Regions from separate parts of the Aneurinibacillus sp. XH2 genome, predicted to be linked through region 1. Evidence: riboswitches for the same ligand, from Rfam matches in the RefSeq annotation. Region 1 holds a riboswitch; each other region holds the start of a gene.
What was found. Region 1 has a riboswitch for thiamine pyrophosphate ahead of ACH33_RS19710 (thiamine phosphate synthase). Riboswitches for the same ligand answer to the same signal wherever they lie in the genome.

Region 1 (3,103 bases):
CGGTAATGTCCTGTGGCGATTAGCAAATTTTTGCAGGAAGAGACAGAACCGAAATAAGGGAGGCCGTCATTGGTTTGTGGGCGCAAACTAACCCACGTTTTTTCGAGCGTGCAATCTTTGAGCGCCGGCAGAAGACGCACCGCTTTCGTCATCAATTCCTGCAAACCGCCTAAAGTCAAGCGCTCGTCAAATCCACAGTCCGCGGAAGATGCACCGACGAGTAAGCGATTGCCGCTTTTCGGAACGATGTAGCATCCGTGTGAGTAAATGGTTTTCTGGATTGGCTGCGGCATGCATAGTACGGAGAACGCTTCGCCTTTGATCGGAAAAACGGAAACAGATAGGCCAAGTTTACGCGCGATTCGTCCGCTCCAGGCTCCGGCGGCGAGCACGTAATGTTCGGCTGTAAATGGCCCCTGCGTAGTGCTAAGCCTGGTGATCTGTCCATCGGCGACTTCGATATCCAGCACTTCACAACGCTCGAGAATCGTAGCTCCGTGTTTGACGGCGGCGACAGCGAATGCGCGTGTAAGATCCGGCGCGGACACTTGCGTATCATCCGGCAAATAGAGCGCTCCGTTCATTTCGTCGCTGACAGCGGGTTCAATATGTTTTACTTCGGTTCGATCCAGCCATTCGACACGCAGGCCCAGGTCATGCTGCCAACTTGCCCGATGTTTTAGCATGTCGCCTTCTTCTTCTGTCCAAGCAACACGCAACATTCCCGCATGATTAAGTCCGATATCAATGCCTGAAACAGCGTATAGTTCTTGTTGCAAATCGGGAAATAGGCTGCGGCTGCGTAGAGAAAGCTCTACTAATGGTCCCGGCTCAGAAAATTCGACCTGCGCTCCTAGCATGCCGCCTGCTGCGCTCGAAGCATGCGCGCCGATGGTATCTTTTTCAAGAACGGTGACTGTTTTTCCGCGCTTGGCCAACTGATAGGCAATGGAGACGCCAATAATTCCGCCGCCGATAATGACGGCGTCCTGTTGTTTTTTCAATGTGATCCCTCCGTTTTTGCCGTCGGCCAGACGTGACGTGGAGATGTTCGTACCTGGCTGATGGCCTGTTGAAATTGTTGCACAGAAAGCACAGGTTCCTTCGCTTGCATGACAGCTGACAGTACCGCGATGCCGGTGCAGCCGGTTGCAAGTATCTCTACTGTATTTTCTGGTGTGATCCCTCCAAGGGCAATGACGGGAATGGAAACGATTTCCACTACTTCCCGAAGCGCCGCTAGCCCACGGCCTGCCTGTCCTGGTTTGGAAGCGGAGGCAAACACGTGGCCGAATAATACATAATTCGCCCCTGCTGCTTCTGCCGCCTTTGCTTCCTCTACGCTGTGTACGGAGACACCGAGAAGGAGAGAAGGGGCGAGGTGGCGCATAACCGGGGCTGGAAGGCTGTGATAAGCCGTTTGAATCCCGACAGCTCCAGCTGCAAGGGCAACATCGGCCCGGTCGTTTATGATTAGTTTTTCGCGCGTAAGTCCGACCTTGCCGAGCGTTTGCGTCCACTCCCATAGTTCGCGTGCGGTTCGCTGCTTTTCCCGCAAGTGGAAGGCATCAATATAGGGATGAATATTTGCAATGATTTGTTTTGCTTCAACGAGCGATTGTTTGCCGCTACTGATTACGTGAAAAACATGTTTTTGCATTTGCATACCTCTTTATATCTCGCTCCCGTTCCACACGCTTCCTTAGGAAGAAATGGACGGTGGGCGTAAGCGCAGGAAGAAGAGGCGGAGTTTTTATTCCTAAATCTTAGTCATTGTACATTAAAAAAAGCCGGGATCTTATGCTGGGACCCGGCCTGTACGTTACAGTAACGAATGGATTAAATGCCTACTACTTTCCTACGCTGGTACGAACCAGATCAGGTCCCAAGAGTTTAGAAACTTCATCGCGTTTCATTCTCAGCCCGGCTCATCGGGCTCCCCTAGTAGTGCTTTCTATATAATATTTTTTTATCATTATAATAGATTTAGAAAAGCATGTGAAGATGCTTTTATTATAAAATGAGTTTATATCAATAAAATTCAGAATTAATTTTCGATTTTTAGAAAGAATGAAGAATAGGAGCAAACGTCGGGAAGTTTTGTTCCTGTTTTCCTTTTTTGGGTAGAAATAATTAAGAGAATTCGGGTAGAATAAAAAATAGTTTGTTTTTGCGAAGAAAGGAAGGAAGCTATGAGTTCATTCGCGGATTTTCAGTTAAAACCGGAAATTCTGCAAGCGATTGCGGATCTGTATTATAAAGAACCGACACCGATTCAGAAAGAAGCGATTCCGCTTGCGCTTCAAGGCAAAGATGTTATTGGTCAGGCGCAGACCGGAACGGGTAAAACCGCCGCTTTCGTTATCCCGATGCTTCAGATGTTAGAGATACAAAAGAAAGATGTGCAGGCGCTGATTATGACGCCGACGCGGGAGCTTGCTATTCAGATTGCAGACGACGTTGCCGATTTGGGCAAGTATTTGGGCGTACATGTATTGTCGTTACACGGCGGACAGGATATTGCGCGCCAGATTAGCAAGTTGTCCGGCCAGGTGCATATCGTGGTCGGTACACCGGGGCGTATTCTTGATCACCTGCGCCGAGAAACGCTACATTTCGGCCGCATCAAAATGCTCGTGCTGGATGAAGCGGACAAAATGCTAGAGATGGGTTTTTTGGAAGAAGTGGAAGAGGTATTCATTCAGACGGCGCAGAAAAAGCAAGTATTATTGTTCTCGGCGACGATGCCGGATGCGGTACGTAAGCTTGCTCATCGTTTTATGAATCAGCCGCAAATTGTGCGGATTGAAAAGCGGCAGATTACGGCAGAAAATACGAAAGAATCATATTATGTAGTAAATCAGAGCGATAAATCGGATGTGTTAATGGAACTTGTCAAGGAGGCCCGTCCGTATTTGGCTGTGATTTTTGCTAATACAAAACAACGGGTAAATGAACTGGTACGTCGCCTGCAAGAAAACGGAATCGAAGCGGAGGCATTGCATGGCGATTTGACCCAGAAGAAAAGGGAGCAGATTATGGAGCGGTTCCGCCAGGCCAAATTCCAGTATCTTGTCGCTACAGACATTGCGGCGCGTGGCCT
Region 2 (3,103 bases), 1.2 Mb from region 1:
TTGTTTCACCGATAAATTTCACTTCCACTTTCACGGAATTCCCTGGCCTTTTCTTTCATCCCTTCACTCAGTGCGTCTTGCATATCCAATCCTTTGCTTTCCGCATACGCCCGAATGTCCTGTGTAATGCGCATACTACAAAATTTTGGGCCGCACATGGAACAAAAATGAGCGTTCTTTGCTCCCTCCGCCGGCAGTGTTTCATCATGGTATTCCCTCGCCCTTTCCGGGTCAAGCGAAAGATTGAATTGATCGTACCAGCGAAACTCAAACCGCGCCTTTGAAAGAGCGTCGTCGCGCACCTGTGCTCCGGGATGTCCTTTGGCCAGATCCGCTGCGTGGGCCGCAATCTTATATGTGACGACTCCCTGGCGCACATCTTCCTTGTTCGGCAAACCAAGATGCTCTTTTGGCGTAACATAACACAGCATGGACGTTCCGTACCATCCGATCATCGCCGCACCAATCGCAGAAGTAATGTGGTCATACCCTGGGGCAATGTCTGTTGTCAACGGCCCCAACGTATAAAAAGGAGCCTCCTGGCAAATTTCGAGTTGCTTATCCATATTTTCCTTAATTTTATGCATGGGTACATGTCCAGGCCCTTCCACCATTACCTGTACATCATGCTCCCATGCGATTTTGGTAAGTTCTCCAAGCGTTTCCAGCTCAGCAAACTGCGCTTCATCGTTTGCATCAGCAATACTTCCAGGCCGCAGTCCATCCCCTAACGAAAATGCAACATCATACGTTTTCATAATCTCGCAGATCTCTTCAAAATGCGTATACAAAAAGTTTTCTTGGTGATGCGCCAAACACCATGCAGCCATAATAGACCCACCGCGTGAAACAATTCCTGTGACGCGTTTGGCTGTGAGCGGTATATAGCGTAATAATACCCCGGCGTGGATCGTAAAATAATCGACTCCCTGTTCAGCCTGCTCAATTAACGTATCCCGATAAATTTCCCATGTTAATTCTTCCGCTTTTCCTCCCACTTTCTCTAATGCTTGATAAATGGGAACCGTACCGACCGGAACCGGAGAATTTCGGATAATCCACTCGCGTATTGTATGAATATTTTTGCCGGTGGAAAGATCCATAATCGTATCGGCACCCCAGCGAATCGCCCATGTCATTTTTTCCACTTCCTCTTCAATGGAAGAAGTAACGACTGAATTCCCAATATTCGCATTAATTTTTACATGAAAATTTCTCCCGATAATCATCGGTTCGCTTTCTGGATGATTAATATTCGCTGGAATAATCGCCCGACCCGCCGCCACTTCCTGCCTTACAAATTCGGGGGCCATATTCTCGCGAATAGCGACAAACTCCATCTCTGGCGTAATGATACCACGCCGCGCGTAGTGAAGCTGTGTGACATTTTTTCCTTTCTTTGCACGAAGCGGACGGCGTGTGTATCCTGGAAATTCTTCCTGCACAGCCCGGTCGACACTCGAACGAAATCCATTATCTTCCGGCTTTACTTTTCTTCCTTCATACTCTTCTACATCGCCACGCTCCTCAATCCAAGTACGGCGAATTTTCGGCAATCCTTCCCTTATATTTACGCTATACGTCTCATCCGTATAAGGACCGCTCGTATCGTATACGCGAACCGGCTTATTTTCCTGCAACGCCTCTCCGCTTTTTGAAGGGCTTAAGGCAATTTCACGCACCGGCACCCGAATATCGGGCCTTGACCCTTCCACATACACTTTTTTGCTATTTGGGAATTTTTCGACAGTTAAATTTCTTACTTGTTCCATACTACCTTTATCCTCCTTTTCCAATTTGAATACATTGCAAAAGGACAAGACAAGGATCATAACCGTGCCGCGGATGAATATATCAAAAAAGCCGGATTCACAAGGACCCGGCTCTTCTTAACAAAACATCTGCACACCCGCAATAGATGGGAAGACGCAAACATTACGCATGCAAACTACTTTCCTACGCTGGTATGATCCAGATCAGGTCCCAAGGGTTTAGAAACGTACGCGTGTTTCATTCTCAGCCCGGACTCCCGGACACCCCTAGTAGTAAAATGATTCAGTTGTAAACTTCGCGCAGCCAAAAGACCCTGCGCTTAAGAAAATTATACCAATAAATTACTAGATTGTAAAATGGAAATTTTACAAGCAAATTTTGTCTTACCATCCCCTTGTAGGATAGTAAGACAAAAGATAATATAAGTATAGTAAGAACGTTTTTTCTTTGATACCGGAATCATACGGAGTTGTGGTAGGGAATTAGCTACTACGTAAAATGATTCCTGTACCAATAGGTAAAAATGGTGTACGACGAAAACTGTCGGAGGGTACGCTCATGAAGATATGGATGCTCGTTGGCGGTTCAACCCAGAAAGCTCTGTCGAGAGAACAGTCAGTTGTTCACTTATCCTTAAAATAAGAGAGGGGGAGATATCCATGCATTGGATTTATCTAATTCTTGCGATTGGTTTTGAAGTCGCCGGAACGACATGTATGAAACTTGCACAGGGATTTACTAAAATACTCCCATCCATAATGATGGGCATTTTTTATGTGGCCAGTCTTTCTTTTTTAACAATATCATTGAAAAAAATCGATGTAAGCTTAGCATATGCTATCTGGTCCGGTCTGGGAACAGCGATCATCGCCATTATCGGCGTTTTTCTCTTTAAAGAATCGCTGACGGCGGCAAAAATAACCGGCATTATTTTTATCATTCTGGGCGTTGTGCTGCTTAATCTGTATGGAGAAGCGCACTAATATACGACAAATAGAGACTGCTACCTTCGCCATGCGAGACTTTCACCCTACAGACAGCACCCATGCCAGGCATACAAAAAAAGCGCAAAAGTCTCCTACACTTCTGCGCTTTTTTGTTCATACCTATAGATATCGTTTCACACCAACCACCTTGTAGTGAGACAAATACCAGTCGATATCATTTATCTTCACCTCGCCCTGACCACTGGCTGCATGCGCCATTCGGCCCTGGCCCACATAGATACCTACATGCGATATTTTTCCGTCTCCAGTATCAAAGAAAAGCAAATCGCCTGGCTGCATGTTTTTTAAAGAAACAGACGTTCCTTTTTCGAATTGCTGGCTTG
Region 3 (3,103 bases), 1.0 Mb from region 1:
TCTTTCCCATATAAGGACAGCACGTCCTCTGGCGTACCTTCGCCGATAAGGCGGCCGCCAGCATCGAACAGAACGACGCGATCCATCCAGTCAATTAATCCGTCCAGCACGTGTTCAACAAATACCATTGTAACGTCGCTATCGGAAAAAGATCGCAATAACTCGAAAATCTCCTGTCTTCCTTGCGGATCGAGCTGGGCGGTTGGTTCGTCGAAAAATAACGTGTCCGCGTCCAAAGCGAGCAGGCAGGCGAGCGCGAGCCGCTGTTTCATTCCGCCAGATAGCGTGGCGATGGGAGTATCTTTCGGCAAAGATAGCCCAGCTTGTGCCATCGCCTTTTCGATGAGTGAATCCATCTGGTTCCGGGGCACACAGCGGTTTTCCAAACTAAATGCGATTTCGTCTCCGACCGTTAGCATGCAAAACTGTGCGTCAGGGTCCTGAAACATGATGCCAATTCTGTCCGGACGGACGATTTCGCCTGTTATTTCCGCCTCGATAGAGCCAGGAATAAGGCCGGCCAGCGCGGCAAGAAGCGTCGACTTGCCGCAACCGCTCGGTCCGAGGAAGAGAACTTTTTCTCCCTTCTCAATGGAGAGGGTAACATCCTTTAACGTAAAAAAGCGAGAATCAAAGAATCGGACGGAGACATCCTTACACGCCAGATGCGGAGTCATACGGGTCACCACCGTGGTGTCTGCGTTGTTTCATCATTTCATAGGAAGAAAGAATGCCGGTTTTTGCGAGCGATTCGGCAATGATCTTTGCAAGCAGGCCTCCGAGAATGGCACCGCTTATGACGCGGAGGCCGAATGTGGCGAGCAGCACACCGGTTGTATAATAGGCAAACCCGTTAGCCAGTAAGCTATATACCATGCTTCCGATCGCGGCCAATACCCCGGACAGCATTAACACAGGCACCGAATATTTTTTATAACGGAACATGAAAAACGCGATTTCGGCGCCAAGCCCCTGCAGGATGCCGATAAGCAGGGAAGAGAGGCCGAAGTGGCTGCCGGTGAACACTTCAACAGCAGCTGCGGCCACTTCGGCGATGAGTGCGGCTCCCGGTTTGCGTACGATAAAAGCGACAAGAGGGCTGGCCACGACCCATACGCCGAACATAAATTCCGCACCGACCGGGCCTACCAGCGCCGAGATGGGCAACCAGAGGGTGGACCAGCCAAGATATAATACACCACAGGCGATCGAGAGAACGACGGCCAGCACAATTTCACGCATCTTCCAGTTCATCGGCGCGCTGCCTCCCCGATTTTCACCGGCCATGCTTCTTCCGTGTATGCCATTTCCCAAAACGCGTATTCCAGTTGACAACTGGTCAGGAAATGCTGTTTCATTTTTTCTTTTTCTTTATCGGATGCATTCAATGCCCATTCATCAAGTCGTGCTCGAAATTTGTCGGTTACGGTCATTTCAACTGACTTGCCGTAAAACGTAATCCATTCGTAGAATGGATGGGAAGAGTCTGGATTTACTTCGCGCATCAGTTTTTGCCCGATTTCTAAGTATGTCCACGGGCAGGGAAGCAGCACGGCCAAAATTTCGCCGAGCGTCCCCTCATGCGCTACCGTGAGCATATGACGGATGTAGTGGCTGGCCGTTGGCGCAAGTGGATACCCTTGCAAATCTTCGTAACGCACGCCAGCGACGCGGCAGAGATTGTTGTGCGGATGCGCTTCTCCGTGCAGTACGACAGGAAGCTGGTCGCAGAACATCTGCATATCTTCGCGCGATTCGCATTTGGAAATGGCGATACCATAAATTCTGGCAAACGCGTTCAAATATTCAAAGTCTTGTTTAACGTAATGAATGAGCGCTTCTTTTTTGAGATCGCCGTTTGCTAGTCCTTGTACGAACGGGTGCTGGAAAATCGCTTCAAAAATCGGATCGGCCGCCTCGCGTAATTGTTGTGTAAATGACATAATCATTCCTCCCTGAACAATATGAAAAATGTAGAAAGCCCAACTGTGGACGCCATTTCTCGACTAAAAAAGCCGCCCTGGTAGCAGAGCGGCACGCGAGACAAAGACAGACAAACCGGAAGGCATATTCCGGCTTATGATTCGTCGCTGCCACTTCCCTACGCTGGTATTATCCAGATCAGGTTCAAAGGGATCAAGGAAAACCTTATCTCAGCCGTAAACGGCACCCCTAGTGGACATTCTTTTCTTATGAAATTACTCGTAGCATAACAGGTTATTCATTATCTGTCAATGCTTTCTTTACGTGTAATCCTTATTCCGGTTTTTTGTTCCATTACTTCTCACAGGTTGCCAAACATTCCGTTTGCTCTGATTGCTGAATCTGTTTTCGGTGGCGTAAAATGTTATATGCTACAGTACCTGCCCAAATGAAGGTGAAAAAAAGATAAATCAAATTTTGAACATGATTGGAACTTATACCAAAGGTTTCGAATAATGTTTTGAGGTTGGTAATCATGATGAGTCCCCCGACTAATACTCCAAGAATAGCAGATGGAATCTTGCGGACTAGCCAAGCAGCGATTGGAGCAGCTACCACCCCTCCAATCATCAATGCGAATACCCATCCCAAATGGAATTGCTCCAAGCCTAATGATATGAGGAAGCCAAGAGTAGCAGAAGAGGCGATAACAAATTCACTGGTGTCTACAGAACCGATTACTTTGCGAGGTTCAAGTTCATTGCGTGACAGCAAGACAGGCGTAGCAAGAGGCCCCCAGCCACCTCCTCCTGTAGAATCAGCAAATCCCGCAATGAAGCCGAGCGGAACCAGTAATTTTTTACTTGGAGTGCGATTAGTTTGAGCGGCGGGAATCTTCTTAACCCCGGCGAGCAAAAATCGAAAGAGAACATAAACACCCAGAGAAAACAAGAAAATCGCGATATAAGGCTTAACCATATTTCCAGGCAAGTTACTTAAAAAGCAAGCACCGATGAACGCACCAAGGGAGCCAGGAAGAATAAGGCGATAAACGGTTCGCTTATCCACGTTGCCAAAACGAATGTGGGAAACACCTGAAGCGGCAGTAGTGACCACTTCGGCCATGTGAACAGAAGCAGATGCAACCGCAGGGGAAATGCCGAATAGAAGTAACAATGAA
Region 4 (3,103 bases), 1.7 Mb from region 1:
TTGAAGCGTTTATGGAGGATGCGGTGCGCGATCGTTTGCTGGACAGCGGTTCCGTGGCTGTCGTAACGACACAGTCCTTGCTGTATCGCATTCCTGTGGAGGAATTGCCGGAATTAAAACACGTGATTCTTGTCGGAGCCGAAGGAAAAACAGCAGAAAATCAAACGTTGTATCAGGAACTAATGTCCATATCCGATGAATATATAATCGAGTGGGTAGAGCGTGAATCAGGCATGCTGTTGCATTACACATCGGGCTCCACCGGTAAGCCGAAAGGCGTTTATCAGGTGCATGATGCCATGGTGCATCAATACCTGTCCGGAAAATGGGTATACGACCTGCGCGAAGGTGATGTTTACTGGTGTACGGCGGATCCGGGATGGGTAACCGGAACATCAGCGGGTATGTGGGCGCCGTGGTTGAACGGTGTGACGGTTGTGCTGCGCGGTGGACGCTTTAAGCCAGCCGATTGGTACGCTACGCTGGAGAAATATAAAGTGAACGTGTGGTTCAGTGCGCCGACCGCATTTCGTATGCTGATGGGTGAAGGGGATGAATTGCCGAAACGGTATAACCTTTCCCATTTGAGGCATATTCTTTCAGCGGGAGAGCCGCTTAACCCGGAAGTTATCCGCTGGGGATTGGATGTGCTGAACCTACGTATTCATGATAACTGGTGGATGACAGAAACGGGTTCGACCATCTGCGCAAACTACCGTTCCATGCCGATTCGTCCGGGTTCGATGGGGAAGCCGTTGCCCGGCATTAAGATGGCGGTTGTTGATGACGAAGGCAATGAATTGCCGCCGAATACAATGGGGAACCTCGCGATTATGCCACCATGGCCGGCTATGATGCGCCAAATCTGGAACAATCCGGCTAAGTATGAAGAATACTTTAGAACTGGTTGGTATATTTCTGGTGATTCTGCGTATATGGATGAAGACGGCTATTTCTGGTTTGAAGGGCGCGTGGATGATGTCATTAATACGTCCGGCGAACGTGTTGGTCCATTTGAGGTTGAAAGCAAACTGGTAGAGCATCCGGCGGTGGCAGAAGCCGGCGTAATCGGGGTACCGGATCCGGTGCGTGGAGAGATTATTAAGGCGTTTATTACGCTTCGTGCAGGATATGAGGCGAGTGACGCTCTAAAAGAAGAAATTCGTCTTTTCGTTAAAGAGCGTCTTGCTGCACATGCGGCACCGCGCCAGATCGAATTTCGCGACAAGCTTCCAAAGACGCGTTCTGGCAAAATTATGCGTCGTGTGCTAAAAGCGTGGGAGCTTGGTCTGCCGACTGGTGATCTGTCGACTATGGAAGAGTAAAAGAGTCAAAAAGAGAGGATGATTCTTTTCTGGTTCTTCTTGACGCTTTGGCGTAGAAGGAGTACCATTGGAATGAACTCAATACGAAAACCGCCACTAGGGGAGCTCTTGGGCTGAGAGAAGCGCTTGCTTCGACCCTTAGAACCTGATCCGGATAATGCCGGCGGAGGGAAGTGGACGGGTGATGCCGCGTAGCTGCGCTTATATATGCATCTCACACGCCACTCCACCGGGGGGCGTTTTTTGTATATGAAGGGAAAATGCAGGAAGCAGACAGCGAAGAGAGGTGTGTATAATGACAGTGCATAAAGCACTAACAGTAGCAGGGTCTGATAGCGGCGGCGGCGCCGGTATTCAGGCGGACTTAAAGACATTTCAGGAGCTTGGTGTATACGGCATGTCCGTACTTACCGCACTTACGGCACAGAATACGCAGGGGGTACACGGCGTGTTTCCAGTTCCTCCTGAGTTTATCGCGCAGCAAATGGATGCGGTGCTTTCGGATATCGGGACGGACGCAGTAAAAACGGGGATGCTATTTAATAGCATCATTATTGAAACGGTCGCAAAAAAACTCAAGGAATATAATGTGCGTAATTATGTGCTCGATCCGGTCATGGTTGCCAAAGGAGGTGCCCCTTTGTTAGTTACGGAAGCGGTGGCTGCCGTCAAGGAACATCTGCTGCCGCTTGCGACGGTCGTTACTCCTAATCTTCCGGAGGCGAAAGTGTTGACAGGCATGGAAAAGATTGAAACGAAAGAAGAGATGAAAGAAGCGGCTAAATTGCTTCACGATTGGGGGGCGCAACATGTAGTAATTAAAGGTGGACACGGCACAGACGACATTGTGACCGACCTGTTGTATGACGGGCGCGAGTTTGTAGAATTGTCCGCTGAACGATTCCATACGCAGCATACGCACGGTACCGGCTGCACGTTTGCGGCCGCCATCGCGGCGGGGCTCGCCTCTGGAAAAAACGTTCGGGAGGCAGTAAAGCAGGCAAAGGTCTTCATTACGGCCGCTATTAGTCATCCGCTCGGTATCGGACACGGCCACGGTCCAACCAACCATTGGGCGTACCGAAGAGAAGGAAGCAACGATGTTTAAGGCATGAAATAAATGGGCGTGTTTTGCAGTAAGTATAGAAAGAAGAAATGAGGGGTCAGGCTCGTAACAGAAAAGGCTCGTGTCTTTTTTGTTGCCTATTCCTGACCTCTCGCCTTATTTATAGAATCTTACTGAAATTTTACTGAATATTTATATTGTTGCTTTTTGGTTTGCGTTTTTACTCTTTTTCAGTGTTTCTTTGATTTCGTTCAGTGTTGACAATATTTCATCATCCAATCTTTCGTCCAGTTTTTCCACCTTTTCTTCCAACTGGATGACCAGTTGGGCGACGCGGGCAATTTCTTCTTTGCTGGGCAGGTTATTTTCATTGAGAATTTGGTCTACCATCTTCTTGTATTGCTCCTGGGAATAAAAAAACCATTTTTGATATTCTCCGATCATAGACGCGTATTCTGTTGTCTTAATGAAATCGTCTATCGTTTTCCCGAAAGTTTTTTCCACAAGGTCGTACCAACTCTTCCACATTTGCACTGGATCGAACGTTTGATTGGATGCCACGCGAATCCCTCCTGTTTTTAATCTCTCACTTTTATATTACGTATGGTAGGTAAAATATACAAACAAAAATCTTTAAAAAATTAAAAAATATATGTTATTTTTCTGTTTGGTTGTTCGTATAGTGAAATGAATAGGACACGATAAGGGGGAG

Region 2: linked by a shared signal. The riboswitch ahead of thiC (phosphomethylpyrimidine synthase ThiC) and the one ahead of ACH33_RS19710 (thiamine phosphate synthase) in region 1 are both predicted to bind thiamine pyrophosphate.
Region 3: linked by a shared signal. The riboswitch ahead of tenA (thiaminase II) and the one ahead of ACH33_RS19710 (thiamine phosphate synthase) in region 1 are both predicted to bind thiamine pyrophosphate.
Region 4: linked by a shared signal. The riboswitch ahead of thiD (bifunctional hydroxymethylpyrimidine kinase/phosphomethylpyrimidine kinase) and the one ahead of ACH33_RS19710 (thiamine phosphate synthase) in region 1 are both predicted to bind thiamine pyrophosphate.

What each region holds. Positions count from the first base shown of each region.
Region 1 is NZ_CP014140.1:2,876,700-2,879,802, reverse strand. Features, by position in the region: gene thiO (glycine oxidase ThiO) at 1-1,004, opposite strand, end outside; gene ACH33_RS19710 (thiamine phosphate synthase) at 1,001-1,660, opposite strand; TPP riboswitch at 1,839-1,953, opposite strand; gene ACH33_RS14260 (DEAD/DEAH box helicase) at 2,193-3,103, shown strand, end outside.
Region 2 is NZ_CP014140.1:1,688,639-1,691,741, reverse strand. Features, by position in the region: gene ACH33_RS19185 (hypothetical protein) at 1-9, opposite strand, end outside; gene thiC (phosphomethylpyrimidine synthase ThiC) at 6-1,772, opposite strand; TPP riboswitch at 1,937-2,051, opposite strand; gene ACH33_RS08395 (DMT family transporter) at 2,433-2,756, shown strand; gene ACH33_RS08390 (S-layer homology domain-containing protein) at 2,880-3,103, opposite strand, start outside.
Region 3 is NZ_CP014140.1:1,846,299-1,849,401, forward strand. Features, by position in the region: gene ACH33_RS09190 (ABC transporter ATP-binding protein) at 1-677, opposite strand, end outside; gene ACH33_RS09195 (ECF transporter S component) at 655-1,254, opposite strand; gene tenA (thiaminase II) at 1,251-1,943, opposite strand; TPP riboswitch at 2,082-2,184, opposite strand; gene ACH33_RS09205 (sulfite exporter TauE/SafE family protein) at 2,278-3,103, opposite strand, start outside.
Region 4 is NZ_CP014140.1:1,219,541-1,222,643, forward strand. Features, by position in the region: gene acsA (acetate--CoA ligase) at 1-1,325, shown strand, start outside; TPP riboswitch at 1,414-1,514, shown strand; gene thiD (bifunctional hydroxymethylpyrimidine kinase/phosphomethylpyrimidine kinase) at 1,621-2,433, shown strand; gene ACH33_RS05935 (restriction endonuclease subunit S domain-containing protein) at 2,584-2,952, opposite strand.